DNA from 3 places in the Paenibacillus sp. FSL K6-1330 genome. Region 1 is predicted to be linked to each of the others. Evidence: riboswitches for the same ligand, from Rfam matches in the RefSeq annotation. Region 1 holds a riboswitch; each other region holds the start of a gene.
The links. Region 1 has a riboswitch for cobalamin ahead of NYE54_RS23910 (1-propanol dehydrogenase PduQ). Riboswitches for the same ligand answer to the same signal wherever they lie in the genome.

Region 1 (3,281 bases):
CAAAAAGTTGAAGCGGCAAGAATTCATGAACTTAAAGTACAGCATGCGGTTAAGGAAGAAGCATCGTGAGTCCAAATAGTGAGGCCGGGATGCTATTTATTTTTACAAGGGAGGTTGTGTTAGGATGTTGTACGATTTGCCAGGCGAAGAGAATATGTCAACGATCGTGGGAATGTTATATAGCGCTGTCAGAGAGAACAGCCAACGGCTAAAGTCCATATCAGAGGGCATGGCCCAAGAGGAAATAGACTTCAAGGGACCTTGTGACAATTTCAATAGTGCCGCTCAGTTAATAAAACATATCATGTACGTCGACCTGAACTGGGTATATAGGATTAAAGGTGAGGCGCTTCCCCAGTCATTCATAGATGAATACGGCCCAATGATCGATGAACATAACAGGCTGCCGATGGTCAAAGGAATGTCTCTGGACACGCTTATATCTAAATATGAAGTTGTACTCAGTATGTTGAAGGATGTATGTACGCAGTTAACGGATGCCGATCTGGATCGCATCGTTACATTCGGACACGAGAATGAAAAGCAAGCCACCATCCGGTGGGGTTTATGGCATATGGCCGACCATAACCGTTATCATCAAGCCCATATTAATCAGCTTAGAAAGTGGTACTCTGAGCAGAAGAAGACATGGATCATGAATAAATGAATGGGAAAACCATTTCCTTGTTTGTCTTTCTGAGACAATTCACCGTATCTACGCTGCAGCGTTCGTCCCTTGGTCTGCCCGAGGCATTTTATTTTATTTGAGTTTCATTCGGTCAATCATTTTTTTAAGGTTTATATCGCCAAACGCGTCGTTTGTGCTATAATGATGTCGAATGGGCAACTATTCGCGTCATGTACAATAGAAAAAGTTATAGGTAATGGAAGTTTGGTGCAAATCCAACACGGTCCCGCCACTGTGATAGACCGAATGATCGGTCTTAAGTCAGGTCTTTTGCCTAATAACTTTGGAGAGACCAGTCATTTCGAGGCGAAAATGGCTGGTTTACAAGTCTAGTGACGTTTCTCGCCTCGCTAGGCTTTTTTTAATTGCAGCAGAGGCTGCCGACGATGTTGTCGGCCACAGCCGGGTGTTCGCCGCCGAATATATACAATGAGGTATAGCTCGCAAACGGGGAGATTCTTCAAGGACGAAGAAGCACGTGCACTATGGGGTGCATATCCCTTTTTTTTATTGATAGAGGCTGTTCCCAAAGTCCGCTTTTGATGACCGACCTTTTTGAACAGGCACTTATAAAATCGTGCCGTTAATGTGTCTGATCTAAGGACAAGTTCCGGAAGCGGTTGACGAAGATCGGAATGACGGTGTACAGTATATATGCAAAACTAAATGATAAGAAGCTGCACAATGGCGTGCATACATGATAACAAGCAAAGAGGCTTTTGAAGGGGATTTCCCTTTGAATGGCCTCTTTTTTTGTTGCAATTACTTCTTGGAGGTGCTTTACATGGATAAACTTTCGATTAAAGCCGACCTCTATATGGGGCAAGGCGCGATGGATCGTCTAACAGAGTGGCAAAACAAACGTATGTTCATCGTCACAGATCCATTTATGGTGAAGTCGGGCATGATTAACATGGTGTTTGATCGCCTGCACAGCAGTAACGAGCAATATGTTTTCAGCAATATCGTGCCTGATCCGCCGATTGAAGTCGTCACGGAAGGTGTCGAGGCGCTCTGTGCGTTCAACACCGATCTAATCATTGCCATTGGCGGCGGTTCTGCCATTGATGCCGCTAAAGCGATGAAGCTGTTTACGAAAAAGCTGCTTGACCAGCGAGATATCCCGTTCATTGCAATCCCGACGACAAGCGGGACGGGTTCTGAAGTTACGTCATTCTCCGTTATCAGCGACAAAGAAAAAAACATCAAATATCCGCTTGTATCCGATGACATGCTGCCGCAAGAAGCGATTCTCGATCCTGAGCTCGTCAAAAGCGTGCCGGACTTCATTACGGCCGATACCGGACTGGATGTGTTGACGCATGCCATTGAAGCCTATGTATCCACCAAATCCAATGATATCTCCGATGCACTGGCGGAGAAGGCAATGAAGCTGGTCTTTGCTTATTTGCCGCGAGCTTATAAGGACGGAAATGATCTTGAGGCGCGCGAAAAAATGCATAATGCATCCTGCATCGCGGGGATGGCGTTTAATATTGCGTCTCTGGGATTGAATCATGGGATCGCGCATGTGGCGGGAGCCAAATTCAAAATTGCCCACGGACGCATGAATGCGATTCTTCTTCCGCATGTCATCGAATTTAATGCCGATTACAAGCCGGGTTACGGCAAGGAAGAAAGCAATAGAGCGGCGGTTCGGTATGCCGAAATTTCCAAAAGCTTGGGGTTATCCGCACCCAATGCGAAGAGCGGCGTCCGTAGTCTCGTACAGGCAATCAAACTGCTGCAGAAGCAATTGAATATGCCGCAAACGCTGCGTGAATGCGGTGTGGATCAATCGCTGTTTGGAGAGATGAGAGAGTCGATCGCCGAAGGCGCGCTGAAAGACGGATGCACGGCAACAAATCCACGCGTTCCTACGGCAGAGGACGTGCTTCAAATTTTGAACAAAATGTTTCAATTCTAAGATCGAGTCGAAATTTGACGGATTTCGTATTGACATCGCTTGCAATATTCAAATATAGTGAAAGTAACACAATGGCGTGTTGCATACAAATCAAAGCAAAGTGGCTTCTTAAAAATTCCGCATGGACTTTTAAGGGGCTTTTATTGTTTTTTTGCAGGTTTTCTTATCAAAAGTAGACTTTTTGAACAACCTCTTTTAGTGTTTTCGATACGAGAGTGAGATGAGGAGTATGGAACAAGGAGCCGAGAAACAACGTGTGATTCAGGAGTATGTGCCTGGCAAACAGGTCACGCTCGCTCACATTATCGCGAACCCGAACCCGGACATTTACAAGAAGCTGGGACTCGGAAACGAAGCGCATCAGTCCATCGGCGTTATGACGATCACGCCAAGCGAAGCCTCCATCATTGCAGCGGATATCGCTACAAAGGCGGCTGGCGTACAAATCGGCTTTGTCGACCGTTTCAGCGGTTCACTCGTCATTACGGGCGATGTATCATCAGTAGAATCTGCGATCAGCGCAGTGCTGCATGGATTGCAGAATATATTGGGCTTCTCGGCAAATACGAATATTACGAGAACGTAGGAGAAGCTTATGATGAAGAAAATTATTTTTGCCGGAAGTACAGGATCGGGCAAAACCACGCTGTGCCAATGGCTGCACGG
Region 2 (3,281 bases), 3.0 Mb from region 1:
TCGGTGGTTACGAACTTGCCTTCATGCTCGCCGTCGGTGTAACCGCGGAACGTGAAGTACTCGCCGCTCTCCCAGTCGGAGCCTTTGAATTTCGGATAGTGGCCTTTTTCCTTGGCCAACTCCATGCTGGATTTAACGAGCAGGTAGTTGATGTGCTCATACAGATTGTCGTTATATGCAACGGCTTCGTCGGATTCCCAGCGGATACCTTCCAGCGCCAGCAAGTGATGCAGACCGAAGGTGCCGAGACCGACCGCACGGTATTGGCTGTTGGTATATTGAGCTTGCAGAACTTCAATATTGTTAATGTCGATAACGTTATCCAGCATGCGAACCTGGATCGGAACGAGACGCTCCAGCACACCAGCAGGTACAGCACGAGCCAAGTGGATGGAGTTCAGGTTGCAGACAACGAAATCGCCAGGGATTTTGGAAATTACGATCCGGGTTTGGCCGTCTTTCGTAACCAGCTCCTCCTGCTCAACAACTGTCGGAGATTGGTTCTGCATGATCTCCGTGCACAGGTTGGAAGAGTAGATCATGCCATGCGCAGAGTTCGGGTTCGCACGGTTGACCGTGTCGCGGTAGAACATGTACGGTGTACCCGTTTCAAGCTGGGATTTCATGATGCGCTTCATAATGTCGATAGCTTGTACCGTAATGCGCGGCAGCAGCGGGCTCGCCACGGCTTCAGCATACTTTTGACGGAATTCGCCTTCGCCTTGTCCTTGATCATAGAAGTCTTCCAGGCCCAGCGGACGGCCGTTCTCGTCTTTCCAGCCCATGATTTTCTTCACTTCATGCGGACAGAACAGGCTCCACTCTTCACGTGCTTCTACAGCTTCCATGAACAGGTCAGGCAGACATACGCCGTGGAACACGTCATGTGCTCTCATGCGCTCGTCACCATTGTTCAGCTTCAGATCCAGGAAGGACAGAATGTCTTTGTGGAACACATCCAGGTAAACCGCGATAGCACCTTTACGAGTTCCCAATTGGTCAACGCTAACAGCGGTGTTGTTCAACTGGCGAATCCAAGGGATAACGCCGGAGCTGGTGTTCTTGTGACCGCGGATGTCAGAGCCGCGTGCACGGACTTTACCGAGGTACACCCCGATGCCGCCGCCCATTTTGCTGAGACGGGCGATATCCGTATTGGAATCGAAGATTCCTTCCAGGGAGTCGTCCACGGTATCGATGAAGCAGCTGGAAAGCTGGCCGGCTACTTTTTTACCTGCGTTAGACATGGTCGGCGTAGCGGCCGTCATATACAGGTTACTCATGGCCCAGTAGGCTTCTTTGACAAGGTCAAGACGCTTGTCAGCTGGCTCGTTGTGCATGAGGAACATCGCGATGACCATGTACCGTTCTTGCGGAAGTTCCATGACGCGACCGTCAAAGTCGTTTGCCAGGTAACGCTCAGCCAGTGTCAACAGCCCGATGTAATCAAACAGCAGGTCGCGGCTTGGATCGATGCATTCGCCGAGTTCTTCGATTTGTTCTTTGGTGTAGCTGGTCAGAAGATCCTCGCGATAAATGCCTTTCTGTACAAGCTCTGTAATGAGCGGGTAGAAGGCACCGTATGGTTCTTCCGGGTATGCTTTGTATCGGCGGTTGGTGGCCGCTTTTTTATATAAAGAGGTCAGAAACGAACGCGCAGCTGCAAACTTCCAATCCGGCTCCTCTTTGGTTACAAGCTCAAGGGCGGACATCGTGAAGGCGTTGCTGATTTCTTCGCCGGTAACTTGCTCACCGCGCAATTTGGCATTGACGCCGCGAAGCAGGCGCTCTTTATCGAGCATGTCCAATCCTTTTAGAGTCCGGTCGGCATAGACGGAGAGACGAATTTCATCAAAGGCGAGCTGACGGTTGTTCGGTTTAACTACGAGCTGGGGCATGAATAAATTCCTCGCTTTCTTCGGGGGAAATATGAAAAAGGACATCAAAAAAACATTTTCTAAAACCCGCGGGCAGGCTTGAAAATGTCCGTGCGCTGTGATTCGAAAATGACGTTTGCCATAAGCCCATGAATGGGCATGATGTTATGTACAGACGCAAGCTTAACGAACACTTACCTAAAACCCCGTAGGTTGGTGTCTGCTGCATATAGGCAGGTCTCCTGACTTGAGCTACTTCCCTCGGCATTGCCTCCCCTGAGACCTTGATCCGGTTCCTCGGTGGCATATGTCGTATGTGGATGGCTGATAGATCATAAACAGCCTTAGGCCCTTACAGTGGCGGGACCGTGATGGATTTACACCATGCTTCCCTATTAAGCCGGACTGCCTTATAGGTTGATCCGGCACCTACATACACTATATTTGGTTGTTGTTAATCTAATTTAACCCAATATATTGTGTTTGTAAACTATATTCTTAAAATTGAACGCAAAAAGAATTATAGCAAACGAGCGGCCATTGTGCCAGTTAAGAAACTGCCAAAAGGCCATAACATTTCCTGAATTGTGACCAAATGCGACCTTTTCTGCGCAGATACCACGTATATTATCGTTTTGACAAAATAGGATATATTCGTACGGACGAAATGAGGAAGATACACCATATCTTGTATGAAGTTACAGACAGACGGACTTTGATATGGAGGGTCAGAATTGATATGATAACTGTATCCGGGAGTTTAACATTCCATATAAATGAGATGCAACGAGGGAGGTATTCAAGATGGCTATAGCGGAGGTAACGGTGATTCCGATCGGAACCGCAACAACGAGCTTGAGTTCTTATGTTGCCGAGATGCAGCGTATATTGAAACAACAGGATGGAATATCCTATGAGCTAACTTCGATGAGCACCATCATCGAGGGAGAGCTTAACATGATCTGGCGGGCGATTGAGGCTTTGCATGAAGCGCCTTTTCTGTCCGGTGCGAAGCGTGTATCGACTTCCGTGAAGATCGACGACCGCAGGGATCAAGTCTCCTCGAGCAAACAGAAGATCCAGTCCGTGCAGGAGAAGTTAGGCGGGTAATACCGCCAGTTACGGAGGATATTTCCGTAAGAATAGGACTTGCATTTTGCTGCTGAAGTATTATAATAATTTTTGTTGTTTCGTGAGGAATATCATCGAACCACATTTGCTGGTGTAGCTCAGGGGTAGAGCAACGCACTCGTAATGCGTAGGTCGGGGGTTCAATTCCCTTCACCAGCATCTTTACAAAGTCAATAATGGCGCGGTTTTCCGAGTTTTTTCGGAATCGCGCCATTATTGTTTAATAACCTACACATCTAACATTCTTCTAAGCTTTAGTCGAGCAAAGTGGGT
Region 3 (3,281 bases), 780 kb from region 1:
CCGGTATAGCAAATACGCAAAGAATGGAGCGCCTATGAATGCCGTAACCACACCAAGCGGTATTTCCGTTGGTGCCAGCACGGACCGTGCCGCCGTATCGCACCAGACCATGAATATCGCGCCGCCCAGAGCCGACAGTGGAACAATGACGCGGTAATCGGAGCCGGTGATCAACCGGATCATATGCGGTACCACAAGTCCCACGAATCCAATCACGCCGGATACCGACACGGCTGCGGCGGCGAGCAGGGTAGCAACGATGAGCACGCTGGTCTTCAACCGATCCACATTCAAGCCCATATGGGCGGCCTGCCGTTCCCCCAGCGACAAAATATTAAGCGCCCGCGACCTGCTCCATAAGTAGATAAAACCTGCGATAAAATACGGGAAAAGGATGGCCGTATACGACCATCCACGCATGCTCAGGCTCCCCATCGTCCAGTACAGGATCTGGTTTACCGTATCTTTGGACATGACCGTCAGAAAGGAAACGACGGCGCCCAGAAACGACTGCATCACCACGCCGGACAGAATGAGCCCGTGGATCGGCAGTTTTCCTTGGTCCCTCGCCAGCAGCAGAACGGCCCATAAGGTGCCTGCTCCGGTCAGAAACGCTACAAGCGGCAGCGTGTAACCTCCGGCAAAGGAATATTCCATCCCGAAAAAAATCAGGGATGCTGCGCCAAGCGCAGCACCCGAGGATACACCAAGCGTAAACGGATCCGCCAGCGGATTGCGCAATACCCCTTGAAAGGCGGCTCCGGCGACGGCCAGGGAGGCTCCTACGAGCATCCCCAGCAATATGCGCGGCAATCTCACCTTCATTAAGATTTGCTCGGATGAAGCTTCCCAGCCCGGAACGATGGAATCGCCGATTCCCGGCAGCCGGTGCAGCAGCATCGCCCCAATCTCTCTCACAGGCAGGTGCACGGAGCCGATTCCGAGACTGACAACCAAGGTTAACAGTAATAGGATGATGCCGGCCGCACCGAATCCTGCAAGTTTTTTACTCATGGATTCATCAGTTCCGGATAAACGGCCTTCGCCACTTCCACCAACCCTTGCGTCACACGGGGACCAGGACGGCTGAGCAGGTTCGCATCCACGGATATGACCTGATCGTTCTTGATGGCTTCGATCTGATCCCAGCCGCCGCGCTCCTTAATCAGCTGATCCAATGTTTTCTTGGTTGCTTCATCAACCACATCGTCCGTGTACAGAATGACGTCGGGGTTCGCAGCAATAATATTTTCCTCACTGATTTCGAACCAGCCTTCCGCATCGCCGGCTGCGTTGACGCCGCCAGCTAAGGTGATGATCTCATCCATAAACTCGCCCTTGCCGACGGTCCATCCCGGAGAGAATTCCACATACACTTTCTTCTTGTCTTCATCCTTCACGGCTTTCACGGCTTCCGTAACGGTAGCCAATTCCTGCTTCATCTGATCCACGACCGCTTTCGCCTCCGCTTGACGGTCCGTAATTTGTCCGATCAGTTCGATGTTCTCCATCACGGCATCAATGGTTTTCAGATCATTGACGAACAGGGTAACGCCAAGCTCACGCAATTTCTCGGCATTCTGAGCATTCATCGAAGCCGCAAATACCACATCGGCATCGGCTGCAATAATAGCCTCTTCATTCACTTGGAACCCGCCCAATTTAGGCTTAGATTTGGCCGCTTCCGGATAATCGTCATTATCGGACACGCCAACGATTTCCTCATCCAGGCCCAAAGCGAACAGTTTTTCCGTCTCGGACGGTGTCAGGGATGCAATTTTGGCCGGAGCTTTCTCAAACGTCATTTCAACCCCGGTTGAATCCTTAACGGTCAGCGGATACGTCGTTTTAAGCTCTTCGCCGGAATCCGCCGGAGCTTCGTTATTCTGCTCTTCCTGCTGTGCAGGCTGCGTTGTATCCTTCGGCGCCGCTTCTTTGTCTCCACAGCCAATCAAGGCCAGAGCCATCAGTATGGCTACTAGAAGTACGGACCATGTTTTGTTTAATGCTTTCATCTCTTAAAATCCCCCTATGCATAATTGAGAACCTGGCGCTTTCGAGTTTACATTCCTTCGACCGATCCTTACCGGGAGAAAAACATCAATCGTCATACTCCAAAGAAAAGCAAAAATCCCTGACTCCTCGTAAACAAGGACTCAGGGATTACGTTTTAACATAAGGACATCTGGATAACCGTTCACAGATAGCGCCTTAAACTTCCGCCCACACATGCTGCATGGGTCCGGCAAACGTAATCCTCTCCTCGAAGGACCGTCATTCATTCGCCGAGGGCAGGTCTCCTGACTTGCAGGCTGTAACGACTTCTCCGCCTTCCCAAGCGCTATGGCTCAGTGGCATATGAAGAAGTCCCTGCTTCACAGTGGCGGGACCGTGCCGGACTTGCACCGGCTTCCCTATTAACCCGGCAGAAGGCAACAACGCCTTCTGTCCGGGACCCTCGCAAATAATATGAATTTATGTATGTTAGGCCAAGCATGGTTTCTCTGCCCAAAATTATAGGCGATAAACCTTCCTCTTACAACCGAAAGAATCGGTCATTTCAAATGCCTTATGATACGGATTTATCCCGTTATCGCCCATTCCGCACCGATATCATACGATTTCATTTATTCGCTTAACCGCACGCCTTCCCAGCGGTCTCCATCCCATGTCAATTGCAGCTTGAGCTCCTCGCCCGGTGACACTTGCGTTTCCCAGAATTCCGTATGCGGAAGGGTAGCTGCCGCGATCTGCCGGATGACGCCCCCATGGGTGACCACAAGCACATCCAACTCAGCCCTCTGTGTCCCAGAACCATAACCGGCTCGCTCTGCCTCTGCCTCTGCCTCTGCCTCTGCCTCTGCCTCTGCCTCTGCCTCTGCCTCTGCCTCTGCCTCTGCCTCTGCCTCTGCCTCTGCCTCTGCCTCTGCCTCTGCCTCTGCCTCTGCCTCTGCCTCTGCCTCTGCCTCTGCCTCTGCCTCTGCCTGCACAAGGGTATCCGGATCTTCCTCCACATGCAACAGTTCCTTCAAATCCAAATACAATCCGGTCAAGAATGCCTGAATCCGGGAACAGAACGCTTCCCAGCTCTCCCCATTTGGCGGCGTAACTTCTGCGGGGTTATCAATCCAGCGCCGATAGGAGATATCCGACTTCAAGTCCTCGTAGATGTTCCCTTCCCAAGCCCCGAAATCGAGCTCACGCAGCCGCGGATCATACTCGACACCTGGAATAAACCTGCCTGGATCTTCATCATCAGGAATAGCGGACATTGTTGAGTC

Region 2: it holds a riboswitch for cobalamin, as region 1 does, so the genes downstream of both, NYE54_RS03580 (ribonucleoside-diphosphate reductase subunit alpha) here and NYE54_RS23910 (1-propanol dehydrogenase PduQ) in region 1, are expected to answer to the same signal.
Region 3: it holds a riboswitch for cobalamin, as region 1 does, so the genes downstream of both, NYE54_RS27475 (ABC transporter substrate-binding protein) here and NYE54_RS23910 (1-propanol dehydrogenase PduQ) in region 1, are expected to answer to the same signal.

The regions. Positions count from the first base shown of each region.
Region 1 is NZ_CP150269.1:5,256,039-5,259,319, reverse strand. Features, by position in the region: gene NYE54_RS23920 (DinB family protein) at 1-69, shown strand, start outside; gene NYE54_RS23915 (DinB family protein) at 125-667, shown strand; adenosylcobalamin (AdoCbl) riboswitch at 861-1,014, shown strand; gene NYE54_RS23910 (1-propanol dehydrogenase PduQ) at 1,473-2,615, shown strand; gene NYE54_RS23905 (BMC domain-containing protein) at 2,845-3,201, shown strand; gene NYE54_RS23900 (EutP/PduV family microcompartment system protein) at 3,214-3,281, shown strand, end outside.
Region 2 is NZ_CP150269.1:813,351-816,631, forward strand. Features, by position in the region: gene NYE54_RS03580 (ribonucleoside-diphosphate reductase subunit alpha) at 1-1,898, opposite strand, end outside; cobalamin riboswitch at 2,092-2,325, opposite strand; gene NYE54_RS03585 (MTH1187 family thiamine-binding protein) at 2,682-2,987, shown strand; tRNA gene NYE54_RS03590 (tRNA-Thr) at 3,096-3,167, shown strand.
Region 3 is NZ_CP150269.1:6,038,361-6,041,641, forward strand. Features, by position in the region: gene NYE54_RS27470 (iron ABC transporter permease) at 1-1,014, opposite strand, end outside; gene NYE54_RS27475 (ABC transporter substrate-binding protein) at 1,011-2,015, opposite strand; cobalamin riboswitch at 2,273-2,475, opposite strand; gene NYE54_RS27480 (histidine phosphatase family protein) at 2,628-3,281, opposite strand, start outside.